2 regions of the Marinomonas sp. 5E14-1 genome follow, and region 1 is predicted to be linked to the other one. Evidence: predicted binding sites of a transcription regulator. Region 1 holds the regulator's gene; the other holds the start of a gene.

Evidence for each region. Region 1 encodes sigma-54, which starts transcription at its own class of promoters, with help from an activator protein. Its sites were predicted from a motif close to TGGCACNNNNNTTGCTNT; they were not measured.
Region 2: glnK (P-II family nitrogen regulator) is a predicted target of sigma-54. The motif match lies at 2,134-2,151, and genes of this name have one in related genera.

Annotation. Positions count from the first base shown of each region.
Region 1 is NZ_JBDXMW010000004.1:37,828-45,395, reverse strand. Features, by position in the region: gene ABFY09_RS04520 (calcium/sodium antiporter) at 1-458, shown strand, start outside; gene lptC (LPS export ABC transporter periplasmic protein LptC) at 458-1,036, shown strand; gene lptA (lipopolysaccharide transport periplasmic protein LptA) at 1,020-1,529, shown strand; gene lptB (LPS export ABC transporter ATP-binding protein) at 1,530-2,255, shown strand; gene ABFY09_RS04500 (RNA polymerase factor sigma-54) at 2,331-3,803, shown strand; gene ptsN (PTS IIA-like nitrogen regulatory protein PtsN) at 3,821-4,270, shown strand; gene ABFY09_RS04490 (HPr family phosphocarrier protein) at 4,280-4,549, shown strand; gene mgtE (magnesium transporter) at 4,558-5,913, shown strand; gene yjgA (ribosome biogenesis factor YjgA) at 5,920-6,453, shown strand; gene ABFY09_RS04475 (YhdP family protein) at 6,547-7,568, opposite strand, start outside.
Region 2 is NZ_JBDXMW010000002.1:240,032-247,599, forward strand. Features, by position in the region: gene ABFY09_RS02725 (YifB family Mg chelatase-like AAA ATPase) at 1-1,064, opposite strand, end outside; gene ABFY09_RS02730 (TIGR02450 family Trp-rich protein) at 1,186-1,407, shown strand; gene ABFY09_RS02735 (accessory factor UbiK family protein) at 1,440-1,685, opposite strand; gene glnK (P-II family nitrogen regulator) at 2,208-2,546, shown strand; gene ABFY09_RS02745 (ammonium transporter) at 2,586-3,848, shown strand; gene ABFY09_RS02750 (GNAT family N-acetyltransferase) at 4,045-5,571, shown strand; gene radA (DNA repair protein RadA) at 5,636-7,024, shown strand; gene ABFY09_RS02760 (DUF1289 domain-containing protein) at 7,008-7,301, opposite strand; gene ABFY09_RS02765 (alpha/beta hydrolase) at 7,320-7,568, opposite strand, start outside.

The DNA.
Region 1 (7,568 bases):
CCCTAATCATTGCCTTAATTGGTTTAGCTGTTTTAATTGGCAGTTCTAAACTCTTGGTATGGGGAGCAATTAACATAGCAACAGCACTTGGCGTCAGTGAGCTCATCATAGGGTTATCTATTGTCGCTATTGGCACCAGTTTGCCAGAGTTAGCTGCCTCAGTAAGCAGCGTAAGAAAAGGTCACCATGACATCGCCATCGGCAATATTTTAGGTTCCAATATTTTCAATTTGGCAACGGTATTACCTTTACCTGCATTAATTGCACCAGGCATTATTGATGCCAACGTAACTAATCGAGATTACCCTTGGGTATTGGCTTTAACAATCGCCCTTGCGTTCGCTATTTATATTTTCAAGAAATCGAAAAACAGCAGCATTCCGCGCTGGGTTGGATTACCGCTTCTTGGGTCTTATTGTGTTTATCTATTTATAATTAGTTCAGGCAGTTCGATCTAATGTTTAAATTTGAAAGTACCACTACGCCTAGAATATTATTGCTCGCTACCATATTAATTGCGAGTGTAGCAGTTTTTTTATGGCACGGAACTTCTCCTCAAAAGAACCTAATACCAACAGATTCTTTAAGCAGCTCCCCTGACTATTTTATCACTCAGGTAACCATCAAAGAGTTCAATCAAAACGGGGAGTTGATTGAAACCCTCAAAGCTAAGCAAACACTGCACTATGTTGATGACTCGAAAACACTCCTTGATTCTCCGAGCGTTGCACGCAAATCAGAGTCAGGAACCTGGAGTGCAAAAGCGAATAAAGGCATCATTCATGATGGAAGTGATGATATTCTACTCACAGATAATGCTGAAGCCGTTAAAACATATCTTCAATCTGAAGACATAAAATTGAGCGCAGACAGCATACATTACTTAGATAAAGATCAATCATTAACAAGCCAAGGAAGTCCGATACTAGTCTCCACACAAGGAGAAACTTCCGCTGACAAAATTACGACCTATATAAATTCAGAAGAAGTTATCATGACAGGATCTGTAAGAGGAACATATGAAACACTTGATTAACATTTGCGCCTTGCTAATTTCAGCTTTATTAAGTCAATACACTTATGCCTTACCAGATGACATAAATAAACCTATAGAAGTTCAAGCTGATGAAGTCTCTTTTAACCAAAACACTGGGGAAGCCATTTACAAAGGCAATGTCTTCATCAAGCAAGGCTCTATTGAAATACAGGCACAATATTTAAAAGTTGTGACCGATGTAAAGACAAAAAAATTCAATCGTTTAGAAGCCTTGGGGGAACCAGCAAAATTCAGCCAACAAATCAATTTGACTGGCAACACTGTTACCAGCAAAGGAAATAAAATCCATTACTCTATCACTCAATCCAAACTAGAAATTATAGGTAATGGACAGTTAAGCAAGCTAAACAACTCTATATCCGCCGACTACATCCTTTACACTATTGATGATGGAGCCTTTAGTGCAGAAAAAAAAGGCACAGGCAGAGTATCGATGACGCTTCAATCTCCATTAGCTGAGGAAACAAATTAAATGGCCCTTCTAGAAGCTAAAAACCTAGCAAAGAGCTACAAAAAACGACAAGTAGTAAAGGATGTTTCCATCTCAGTTGAGTCTGGGCAAGCTGTTGGTTTGCTTGGTCCTAACGGTGCAGGCAAAACCACATGCTTTTACATGATAGTTGGGATGGTTACTAATGATGCAGGCGGCATATTCATCGACAGTAAAGATATCACCAGTAACGCGATGCATACCAGAGCACAAAAAGGTATCGGCTACTTACCACAAGAAGCCTCTATTTTTAGAAAAATGTCTGTTGAAGACAATATTCTAGCGATTTTAGAAACACGTAAAGAACTCACAAAAGCTCAGAAGAAATCCAGACTTGAAGACTTATTAGAAGAGTTTCATATTACTCATATCAGAAAAAATTTAGGCATGGCCCTATCTGGTGGTGAGAGGCGCCGTGTAGAAATTGCGCGGGCACTAGCAATGAACCCAAAATTCGTTCTCTTAGACGAGCCTTTTGCTGGCGTTGACCCCATTTCTGTCGGTGATATCAAACTTATCATCAAACACCTACAAGAAAGCGGCATTGGTGTTCTGATTACAGACCACAATGTCAGAGAAACCTTAGACATCTGTGATAAAGCTTATATTGTGGGCAATGGATATATCATTGCTTCTGGTGATGCTAGTACAGTTATTAACAATGAACAGGTGAAAAAAGTCTATTTAGGTGATGACTTCCGCCTGTAACCCCTTATCATTACTGCAGAAAGGGAGTAGTATGCATAACTCGTTCCAATTCACTCAAATAAAAAGAGTTGCTCCATGAAGCAGTCTTTACAGTTAAAACTCGGTCAACAGCTGACCATGACACCCCAGCTGCAGCAAGCGATACGTTTGCTGCAGCTTTCTACGCTGGATCTTAAACAAGAAATTCATGAATTTCTTGAATCCAACCCTCTTCTTGAACTTGACGACGACGAACAAGGACAAGTAGAAGCACCAGCTAGCATCGAATCCAAAAGCACAGCAGAAACACCTGATATCAATACAAGTGAAGAAGCTCGTGTTGAATCAGAATGGACAGAAAGCATTCCTGAAGAGCTCTCAATAGATAGTAACTGGGATGACACCTACCAAAGTTCTGCAGCGATCAGCGACAACAATAACTATGAAGGTGACAGCGACTTCGAAAGCCGTAATGCGCCTGCAGAAAGCATACAAGATCATTTAATCTGGCAATTAAATTTAACTCACATGTCTGATCGAGACATTGAGATTGCATACGCAATTATTGAATGCGTACAACCAGATGGTTACCTAAGTATTACACCAAACGATATCTGCGAGTCCCTTTCGACCGAACTAGAAGAACTTGAAATAGAAGAAGTTATGGCAGTCCAACATAGACTGCAGCGTTTTGACCCTATTGGTGTTTGCTCTACCGATCTACGAGATTGCCTATTAGTTCAGCTAGAAGCATTTCAAAACCACCCTTTATACAAAAGCACGCATAACCTGATTGACAATTATTTGCCGCTTCTTGGCAGTCGTGACTTTGCGCAATTAAGCAGAAAAACAAAGCTAAAAGACGAAGCTCTTAAAGAAGTAGTTTGCTTAATACAACAACTTAATCCTCGTCCCGGCTCTGTTATTGATGCAGATGATACGGACTATGTCATTCCTGATGTCTCTGTCAAAAAACGCAATGGCAGCTGGCAAGTAGAGCTAAACAATGACGCTTTACCGCCTGTCAAAATAAACGAAACCTATTCTGCTATGGCTAGCACAGCGTCAACGCCCGAAGACGCGAGCTATATCAAGACGTCATTACAAGAAGCCAAGTGGTTCATGAAAAGTTTACAAAGCCGAAATGAAACCCTATTAAAAGTTGCCAGCTGTATTGTAAGCCGTCAAATTGACTTCTTTGAATTAGGTGAAGAAGCCATGAAGCCCATGGTACTTCACGATGTAGCCGAAGAAGTCGGCATGCACGAATCAACAATATCTAGGGTGACGACTCAAAAATACATACACACACCAAAAGGTATTTTTGAACTTAAATATTTCTTCTCCAGCCATGTCAACACAGCATCTGGCGGAGAATGCTCTTCTACAGCAATACGAGCCATGATTAAAAAGCTAGTAACAGATGAGCCAGCTAAAAAACCTTTAAGCGACAATAAATTAGCGACTATTTTGGCTGACCAAGGCATACAAGTTGCCCGCCGTACTGTTGCAAAATACCGCGAGGCGATGAACATACCGCCATCCAATGAACGCAAGCGATTGATCTAAACGGACACTACTTTATCATGCCATTAAAATCATTATTGAAAGCGGAACTTGTCTTTGCAAAACAAGAGATTGTCAGCAAAAAACGCGTTCTTGAGAACTTAGCGGAAGTCGCATCTAACAAACTACATTGCGATAACGAAGCGGTTTATGACGCTTTATTAGGCCGAGAAAAACTTGGCAGTACTGGAATAGGAAATGGTATAGCCATTCCTCACTGTCGTTTGGAATCCGCCAATCATACGGCAATCGTTGTGATGTCATTACAAAAACCGATTGACTTTGATGCGATTGATAAAAGAGCTGTAGATTTGATCTTCGCCCTCATCGTTCCACCTCACGAGTGTGACTCTCATTTATCGACATTGGCGCAGATTGCAGAATTAGCACAATCGCCACAATCTTTAGATAAATTAAGAACCGCTCAAACAAACGAAGAGCTATTTAATATATTTGATTCGTTAATATAGGAAGCACGCATGCAAGAAAAGTCTATTACTATCATCAACAAACTTGGCTTGCATGCTAGAGCTGCAGGAAAACTTGTTGAAACAACTTCTCGCTTCTCCTGTGATATTACCATCGAAAAAGAAGGTCGTAACGTCGACGGAAAAAGCATTATGGCAATGATGATGCTCGCTGCAGGAAAGGGCACCGAAATTCATATCAAAACCAATGGAGATGACGAAAAAAACGCCCTAAAAGCCATAATAGAATTGATCAACAATCGCTTTGGTGAAGATGAGTAACACTTTATATGTCAGAGAAAGCAACTCTAACTAACCACCTGCAGACAGTCACCGAGTCTCTTGAGTCCGGTGCCACCATGCAAATCCGTTATTTACTTAACGGTGCACTACCTGCACAGGACGTTGCTCGATTATTGGAATCCTCCCCACCTAAAGAACGAAAGCTTTTATGGGAGCTGATTGACTCAGAAAACCAAGGCGAAGTGCTACAATATCTAAGTGAAGATATTGGCGCTCAATTCATGAAAAACATGAATACTGAGCGATTGATAGAGTTATCGGAAAGTTTTGAAAGTGATGACTTAGCCGATTTATTACAGCATTTACCAGAAACTATTGTAAAAGAAGTTCTTGCGTCCATGACAACGCAAGACAGGGTGCGTGTTGAAGCCCTATTAAGCTACTCGGAAGATTCTGCCGGTGGCTTAATGAACACAGACACAATAACAATACGTCCAAACATAACGATTGATATTGTATTTCGCTACCTTAGAAGGCACGACATTCTCCCTGATATGACAGACAACCTGCTGGTTGTTAGTCGATCTGATCGCTTATTAGGCACTCTCCCTCTCACAAAGTTATTAGTGTCAGACACCAGCGATATCGTTCGAGATATCATGGAAACAGAATACACCGTCATTGAGGCTGAAACACCTGCCAGCGAAGTCGCACAGTTATTCGAAAAAATGGACCTTGTTTCTGCCCCTGTTATTGATGGAAAAAGCAAAAAGCTTCTAGGTCGAATCACGATCGATGACGTGGTGGATGTCATTCGAGACGAAGCAGAGCATTCAATGCTAAGCATGGCTGGTCTCGATGACGACGAAGATACTTTCGCCCCCATTATGAGAACAACAAGGCGCCGCGCCGTATGGCTAGGAGTCAACTTGGTGACGGCGTTTATTGCATCTTATGTCATTGGGTTATTTCAGGACACGCTAGACCAAGTTGTTGCTCTCGCCATTCTCATGCCTATTGTCGCTAGTATGGGCGGTATCGCAGGCTCTCAAGTTCTCACATTAGTAATACGCGGTATCGCGCTCGACCAAATAGGCACTACCAATACTCGCTGGCTGTTAAACAGAGAACTCATTGTTGGCCTCATTAATGGGCTTCTGTGGGCAACCATTATTGCCGTTCTCACCGCACTTTGGTTTGACAATATGAAGATTGCCTATATCATTGCTGGCGCGATCATCATTAATCTTTTATTTGCCGCAATGACAGGCACACTTTTACCGATTTTATTGAAGAAAGTCGGTATAGACCCAGCTCTTGCTGGAAGCGTAATCCTCACAACAGTAACAGATGTTGTTGGATTTCTTTCCTTCCTTGGCCTTGCTACCATCTTTTTAATATAGGTTCCCATGACAGACTTTGATCAATTTGAAAATGAAGACGAAATCCCTAAAAGCAAAACCCAGATCAAGCGAGAAATGGAAGCTTTGCAAGATCTTGGCAAAAAGCTACTTAAGTTAAGTAAAAACCAACTTAAAAAAGTTGAAATGTCTGATACATTACGCGATGCCATTGCAGAAGCCGAAAGAATCAAACACCATGAAGCATCACGAAGACACTTGCAGTACATAGGCAAAATCATGCGTACGGAAGATCATGAAACGATTGCTCAGCGGGTGGCTTTATTTGACTCCACATCAGCCGCATACAATAAGCTTTTCCATCAACTAGAAGCCAAAAGAGACGCTTTAATCGGTGAAAATAGCAAAGAGGTTTTGTCTCAATACTTAGACGAAAACCCAAATATGGAAGATATACAGCTACTTAGACAGCTTATTCGCCTATCTCAGAAAGAAGTGTCACAAGGAAGCAACACAACCAATCGTAAAAAACTGTTTCGCTTTTTACGTGAAGCAGAAGAAAAACGCTTAGGCCTTAAGTAATACCTCAAAAATAAGTGATAAAAAAGCTCTAGCTACACAAATAGCTAGAGCTTTTTATGTGAGATAAAAAGCATTCCTAAAAGGAAAAGTAGGTTATTTTTTCTCCAAAGGTCGATACTTAATGGGCGTAATAACCGGATCATTAAACGAACCTTCTACTTTGTATTGAATACTGGTCACCTTAGACAATTGATCACCAATCAATTTATCTGTAATAAAGAGCAAACCGGCAATTTGAGGCGTAGAAAGCAACAACCCAGCGAGAGGTAAAGTACCCATTAACGGGAAAGTTGCCGTCAATTTTTCATCCAATGTTTCATTTACAATGTCCGCTTTCCCTTCCACAGTCAACTCTGCAGAAGGCGCGACAATTTTGATTGGTTTCGTTGTCATCAAAATCCCTTTATTTAAAGACAACACTCCATTGAAATCATCGTAAGTTAACCCTGGCTCGTAAATATCAGAGAAGTCCAACACCAACCTTCTACTCAAAGCACCAATATTGAAAATACCAAGCGCCTTCAAAAAAGAAGGCAGCTCATCAACCTTATGAAAATTGCCGTCTTCTGCAGAAAAACCAATACCGCCCGACACAGAGCTTCGATCAAAGTAAAACGGATGCCCTTTCCAATTTAAGTCAACATCCAGTTGATAAGCCTTGGATGAGATATAGCTCTCATTAGAAAACTTCCCAGCTAATTCGCCAACATCCTTACCTTTAGAACCTATCGCCAACTCAACGGTAGAATCTTCTCCAGCGTCTACCCAAACAAAGCGCCCAAAAAAAGAGCCACCTTTTAATTTAGTCGTTATAGGCTCAATACTCACTTTATTCGCATTTCTTTTGACCGTCAGCCGCCAATCACCATATGGCTTTTCGTTTAAATACAGCTCATCAACCGATAATGCTATATTCGGCACTTGAGATGCCGAAATAGGCGCTTCCACATTGTCACTTTCTTGCGATGCCGAATCATCATTTGAAGGTGCCGTATTCCAACTCAAAAATCCAAAATGCAAATTTGGCGTTTGGCTTTCATTTGTATACGAGAAGTTCAGCTCATCAGAATTCACCAATAAAGCATCGCCCTTTGAAGCGTCATAAGAGACTTTAA
Region 2 (7,568 bases), on a different contig from region 1:
CCGCCCGTATAAGCTTCATTGCTCGCATTCATTGCGGCGACTAATTGGAACCGAGCTGGAAAAGTGACCTGACCACGGGCTCGCGAAATATGCACTTCACCATTCTCAAGAGGTTCTCTTAAAACTTCTAATACCTTACGATCAAATTCTGGTAATTCGTCTAGAAATAAAACGCCATTGTGGGACAAAGACGCTTCTCCCGGTTTAGGTATCGAACCGCCACCGACCAAAGCCGCAGCCGAACAAGAATGGTGCGGTGATCGAAATGGACGCTCAGACCAATACCAATCCAGCCCCATCTTTCGCCCTGCAACCGACTGAACCGATGCAACAGATAGCGCTTCTTGCTCTGTCATTGCAGGCATAATGCTCGGTAAGCGCGACGCCAGCATGGTTTTACCTGTGCCAGCAGGACCAATAAACAGTAGATTATGACCACCTGCCGCTGCGACTTCTAAAGCCCGTCGCGCTTGGTATTGTCCTTTTACGTCGCGCATATCTTTATGGTTTAGAGGCAAAGGCGCCACAGGTTTGGATTCACAATGGGGCAACGGATTCATTTTTAATAAATGTGCGGTCACTTGTGTGAGGTGTTTTGCATAAACCGCATTCCCCTCTACCAAAGCTGCTTCGTCTTGATTGTCTTCTGGCAGAATCAATTGACGGTTGGCCTCCTGACACGCAATCGCTGAAGGCAGCAAGCCCGGAACACCTCGGATATCACCAGACAAAGCTAATTCACCAATAAACTCGGTATCACCTAAACTCACTTCCCCTAATTGGCCTGAGGCCGCTAACACACTAATTGCAATGGCCAAATCATAACGCCCACCTTCTTTGGGCAAATCAGCAGGCGCGAGATTAATAGTGACTCTTCGGGTAGGAAATTCGAAATGACTGTTGATGATGGCGCTGCGAACACGATCTTTTGCTTCTCGAACTGCCGCTTCAGGCAATCCCACAATATTGAGGGAAGGCAAACCATTTGAAATATGCGTTTCAACCGTTACCAAAGGGGAAGCCACACCAACTCGTGCACGGCTGTAAATCGTCGCTAAACTCATGATCACTCCTTGATCTTAGTCAGTTTTAAATAGCACAAGCAATCCGGCTTGTCTTTTTTAACGTATTTATAGAAGTGAGAACGTAACTCTCTCTTCTATATTAATGTAATGAGATCACTTTATGCCAAAAACTCAGATTAATCCTAATAAACTATTACTCTCAAAATGGACTTCTATCTCGCCTATCCATAAAGAGAAGCACTTTATTGTGACCGAGTTGATACGAGATGAAGAAGGTATCGTTATCGAATGTACTCTTGAAGCTGTCATCAACAGAAACTCATATACACTATCTTGGCAATCACTGACTTCTGCTACAGATTGGAAGCAAGGTTGGAAATAAACAATGGTACTACCATTGTTTATTTTCTGTTTTTAATTTTTTGTTCCAGCTTCCAGTTCAGTCAAGCGCGTTTCTAAAGCTGCAAGCTTTGTTCGATATTTCGCTAACATAGCTTCTTGCACCTCGAATTCTTCGCGCGTCACTAGATCCATTTTAGTCAGTGTATTGCGAGCAACTTCATGCAACTGTGACTGAATTTCTTCTTTCGGCAATTTTCCTAACGTCTCTGCTGCTTGCTCTAAGCCTGTACCAAGTTGCTTAATAAATTGATCTATCATGTCATATTACTCATTGTATTTTTGAACACCTCATAAAGGTATCGAGTCAGTGCTTTAAAACATAGTATAGAGGTCGTTAAAAGGTACAAACAAGCACTCTATGTTTCCTAAGCTACTTTTTCACGCTCTAGGTTAAACGCTCATCAATCTAGCATAAGAATGAATCGCCTCTTTTTTGTGCGATTTTCAACCAACCGTCGACCTTTTACTATCAACCTAATACAGGCATTCCTTATCTTCTCGTATCTAAAGGATTTTTCTCAATCAGAACAAAGGAGATAAAACCAAGAAAGTTTATTTGACACAAACACTTCCGCACCAAGTTAACGCACCAAAAAATAAAAACTTGAAAATGAATGCACCATTTGTAAACACAATCTCGTCTTTTTAATTTCCAAAAGCAGACAAAATCCTTACAAACCCTTTAGCACTAAGGTACTTCAGTATATGGCACGCATATTGAATAAAAACCTTACCTGCGTTACGACAATAATACTGACTTAATTAAAGGAGACAGTGGGTATGAAGCTTATAACAGCCATCATCAAGCCATTTAAACTGGATGATGTTCGAGAAGCTCTTTCTGAAATTGGTGTTCAAGGTATCACGGTTACAGAAGTAAAAGGTTTCGGACGTCAAAAGGGCCACACAGAACTATACCGTGGCGCTGAATACGTAGTTGATTTTCTACCTAAAGTAAAAATCGAACTTGCTATTGCTGACGACATGACAGACCAAGTTGTAGAAGCAATTAGTGGCGCTGCAAATACAGGTAAAATTGGCGACGGTAAAATCTTTATCGTTAACCTTGAGCAAGCGGTTCGTATTCGTACCGGTGAGACTGGTGTAGAAGCAGTTTAATTATCGCTTCAATCTTACAAGCCTTTAGGGGGGCGAAACATGCAAGATCAAATTTTTCATTTACAATATGCCATGGACACTTTTTACTTTTTGGTGTGTGGCGCACTAGTTATGTGGATGGCAGCCGGATTTGCCATGTTAGAAGCGGGTTTAGTACGCGCTAAAAACACCACTGAAATCTTAACCAAGAACGTGGCCTTGTTTGCCATTTCTTGCATCATGTACCTAGTTTGCGGTTACTCGATCATGTACGGTGGCGAGTGGTTCCTAACTGGTATTCAAGACGTTGATGTAGACTCAACTCTAGCTGACTTCGCTGCTCGTGATGGCGGTTTTGAAGGCGGTTCTATCTACTCCGGCGCTTCTGACTTCTTCTTCCAAGTAGTATTCGTTGCGACAGCAATGTCTATCGTATCTGGTGCAGTTGCTGAACGTATGAAACTATGGGCTTTCCTAGCATTCGCTGTTGTTATGACTGGTTTCATCTACCCAATGGAAGGTAACTGGACTTGGGGCGGCGGTTCTGTATTCGGTATGTTTAGCCTTGGTGACATTGGTTTCTCTGACTTTGCCGGTTCTGGTATCGTTCACATGGCAGGTGCTGCTGCAGCATTGGCTGGCGTGATCATCCTAGGCGCTCGTAAAGGTAAATACGGCCCTAACGGTGAAGTACGTGCTATCCCTGGCGCCAACCTACCTCTTGCAACTTTAGGTACTCTTATCCTTTGGTTGGGTTGGTTCGGTTTCAACGGCGGTTCTGTATTGAAACTTGGTGATATCGCAAGTGCTAACTCTGTTGCTATGGTGTTCCTGAACACTAACGCTGCAGCAGCTGGTGGTGCAATTGGCGCACTAATTCTTGCTCGCATCACATTCGGTAAGGCAGATTTGACTATGCTTCTAAACGGCGCACTAGCTGGTTTGGTTGCTATCACTGCAGAACCTTCAACACCTTCTGCTCTAGGCGCAACTTTGATTGGTCTAGTTGGTGGTGTGATTGTTGTAGTTTCTATTATTACTCTAGACAAGCTGAAGCTTGACGATCCAGTGGGCGCGATCTCTGTTCACGGTGTTGTTGGTCTTTGGGGTCTATTAGCTGTTCCTCTAACAAACGACGGAGCTACTTTTGGCGGTCAAATCGCTGGTGCAGTAACTATCTTCGTTTGGGTATTCGGAGCGAGCCTAGTAACTTGGTTGATCATCAAAGCAATCATGGGTGTTCGTGTTAGCGAAGAAGAAGAATACGAAGGCGTTGACTTTTCTGAATGTGGTATGGAAGCATACCCAGAATTCAAAAAGTAATTCTTCCAGATAGCATTTAGTTCTTTCTTAATAAAACCCTCGCCTCGGCGGGGGTTTTCTTTTTCTAACGACAATTTTTTTGGTGCTTTAAAACAAATATAACGCCCTCATGACATGAAGAAGCGTTATTATCTTGTTATACAAATACAGCCTGATGCATCTACAAAAACACGCATCAGCCAATACAAGCGAGGCCATCATGCTAGAAGACTTACATTTAAAAATTCGTAATCTAACCAACAACGATTATGAGCAAGTAAAAATACTCATGGATAAGGTTTACCATGATATTGGTGGGTCTTGGCCGAAGCACACAATCCACCAATTAATAAAAGACTTTCCTGAGGGACAAATTTGTCTAGAAGATCACGGCAAAATTGTCGGTATCGCATTATCTGTACAAGCCAATTATCAACGCTTTAGCAACCCTCATACTTATGATGATTTAGTCGATCAAAAAGAAAACATTTTAAACGACCCTCAAGGCGATGCCATGTATGGCTTAGACGCTCTTATTGCACCGGAATATCGAGGCTATCGTTTAGGCAGACGTTTATACGAAGCCCGCAAGGAGCTTTGTCGTCAGCATAACTTCCGAGCCATTTTGGCAGGCGGTCGAATTCCAAGCTATCACCAACACGCACACGATCACACGCCAGCGGAATATTTAGAATCTGTTCGCGAGAAGAAAATCTACGACCCTATTTTGTCTTTCCAATTATCGAATGATTTTCAGGTCACGCGGTTACTCAAACGCTATTTACCAGAAGACGAAAAGTCTCAAGGTTATGCGACTCTTCTGGAATGGAAAAACATCTTTTACGAACCAGAAACAAGCGTCATTCAATCTCGTAAGACTCAAGTTCGAGTCGGTGCCGTTCAATGGCAAATGCGCGAAGTCGAAAGCGCCGATGAACTCTTGAAGCAGGTGGAATACTTCATCGATGCGGTGTCAAATTACAAAAGCGATTTCGCCGTTTTCCCTGAATTTTTCAATGCACCTTTGATTGGTTTAAGTCCAGACCAAAGTAACCAAACCGAAGCCATTCGTTTCTTAGCCAGCTTCACTGAGCGCTTTAAAAATGAAATTTCTCAGTTGGCCGTAAGCTATAACATCAACGTCATCACAGGCTCTATGCCAATCATCGAAGACGAAGTGGTTTATAATATCAGTTATTTATGTCGTCGTGACGGCACAGTAGAAGAACAGAAAAAAGTTCATATCACACCACATGAGCGCCGTGACTGGGTGATTCAAGGTGGTAATGACTTAAAAGTTTTTGACACTGACGCGGGTCGTGTCGGCATTCTGATTTGCTACGATGTGGAATTCCCAGAACTTGGTCGACTGCTTGCAGAGCAAGATATGGACATTCTTTTCGTACCTTTTTGGACCGACACAAAAAATGGCTATCTACGAGTGCGAAACTGCGCCCAAGCACGCGCCATTGAAAACGAATGTTATGTGGTTATTTGTGGTAGTTGTGGCAACTTGCCTCAGGTCGAGAACTTGGACATTCAGTACTCTCAAAGCTCTGTATTCTCACCTTCTGATTTCTCGTATCCACACGATGCAGTCATGGCAGAAACTACGCCTAATACTGAGATGATCATGTTCTCTGACTTAGACTTGGATAAGCTGAAATTCACTCGCAGTGAAGGCTCAGTCAACAACCTGAAAGATCGACGTCTTGACTTGTATTCGGTTAACTGGAAAAAATAATCAATAACACAAACCGATAAGAAGAAGCACCCCGCCTCTTCTTTATTGAATGAAGAGTATTTTCATGGCTAAAGCAAAAACAGCCTTTGTATGTAATGAATGTGGTGCTGACTACGCAAAATGGCAAGGTCAGTGCCAAGCCTGCAAAGCCTGGAATTCCCTATCTGAAATTCGCCTAACGTCGACTAAAACCTCAGCGCGCGTGTCGGCGGCACAAGACCCTCGCTATCAAGGTTATGCTGGCGCAACCACAGGCATTCAAAGTCTATCGGATGTGGACTTATCCGATGTGCCACGTTTTAGTTCAGGTGCCAGTGAATTTGATCGGGTGCTCGGTGGCGGTCTCGTTCCTGGTGGTGTTGTTTTGATTGGCGGCAGTCCCGGAGCAGGCAAAAGTACGTTATTACTGCAAACCATGTGTTGGTTAGCTCAACAACAAAGCGCCTTATACGTCACTGGAGAGGAATCTCTACAACAGGTTGCTATGCGTGCCCACCGCCTTGGTTTGCCGACACAAAATTTGAAAATGCTTTCCGAAACCAATGTAGAAAGCATTTTAAACACAGCCCAACAGTTGAAACCAAAAGTCATGGTAATCGACTCCATTCAGGTTATGCATTTAGATGGCATTGAATCAGCGCCTGGTAGCGTTTCACAAGTTAGAGAAAGTGCCGCTGTGTTAACTCGCTTCGCCAAGCAAACTCAAACAGCTGTCTTGCTTGTTGGCCATGTAACCAAAGATGGGACACTGGCTGGGCCAAAAGTACTTGAGCACATGGTGGACTGCTCTGTTCTCTTGGAAGGCTCTGAAGACTCTCGTTTCCGAACACTTCGTGGTATGAAAAACCGTTTTGGCGCAATCAATGAGCTGGGTGTTTTTGCCATGCTGGAAAGCGGACTAAAAGAAGTCAAAAACCCAAGCTCTATTTTCTTAAATCGAAGCAATAAACCTGCTGCTGGCAGCTTAGTCATGGTGGTTTGGGAAGGAACTCGCCCTCTACTCGTAGAGTTACAAGCCTTGGTGGATGACTCTGCATTTGGTAATCCTCGACGAGTAACCGTAGGTTTTGACCACAACAGACTTGCAATGTTGCTCGCTGTACTTCACAAGCATGGCGGCCTGCACACAGCAGACCAAGATGTGTATTTGAACGTGGTTGGTGGTGTAAAAGTGCTGGAAACCAGTGCGGACCTCGCCGCTATTTCAGCGGTAGTTTCCAGCTTCAGGGATAGAGTTTTACCACACGATTTAGTAGTACTTGGGGAGGTTGGTTTGTCCGGGGAAATTCGCCCCGTACCATCAGGACAAGAACGTATCAGCGAAGCCGCTAAACATGGCTTTACACGAGCGGTCGTACCTAAAAGTAACTGTCCGAAGAAACCAATCGAAGGAATGAAAGTCATTGGTGTCGACCGTTTGTCAGAAGCGTTAGACGCTATTTTTGAGAATTAACTAGAAAAGGAAAAAGTGGGCTAACGCTCTCTTCTTCCATACCGTAAGGCAGCGCCTTATCAAAATTCGCTGCTAAGCGTTCTTGGCGCGCCTTCAATAAACGAGCACGGCGCTGTTTGCATAAGCCTAAGATATGGTGTCGATCTTCATTCGATAAGGAAAACCAATGAAACCGCTCGTCTCGACTACGCAAGCACCCTTTGCAAAAGCCTTTGACACTGTTCTCGCAAACGCCTTTGCAGGGGCTTTCTATCACAAACATTTCGATTTGTTCCATCTGCCCCTCCATTTATTTCTACTGCGTCACTAATTGATAATCGTACATTTCTTCAGGTGACAAAAAGTACACTCTGTCTTCGGGCGCGGCCTCAAGCGAGAACCAATAAAAGCGCTCCGGCACACCCATTTCTAGGTAAAAATTCACATAAGTCGCATGCACTGGATCCATTGGATCTAAATTAGCGGCTTTAACTTTTGTCCCATCAGACCAAGCGTGAACACCAACACCCGCGCCTGCACCGATCAGCCTTTCTACGCCTCCTAA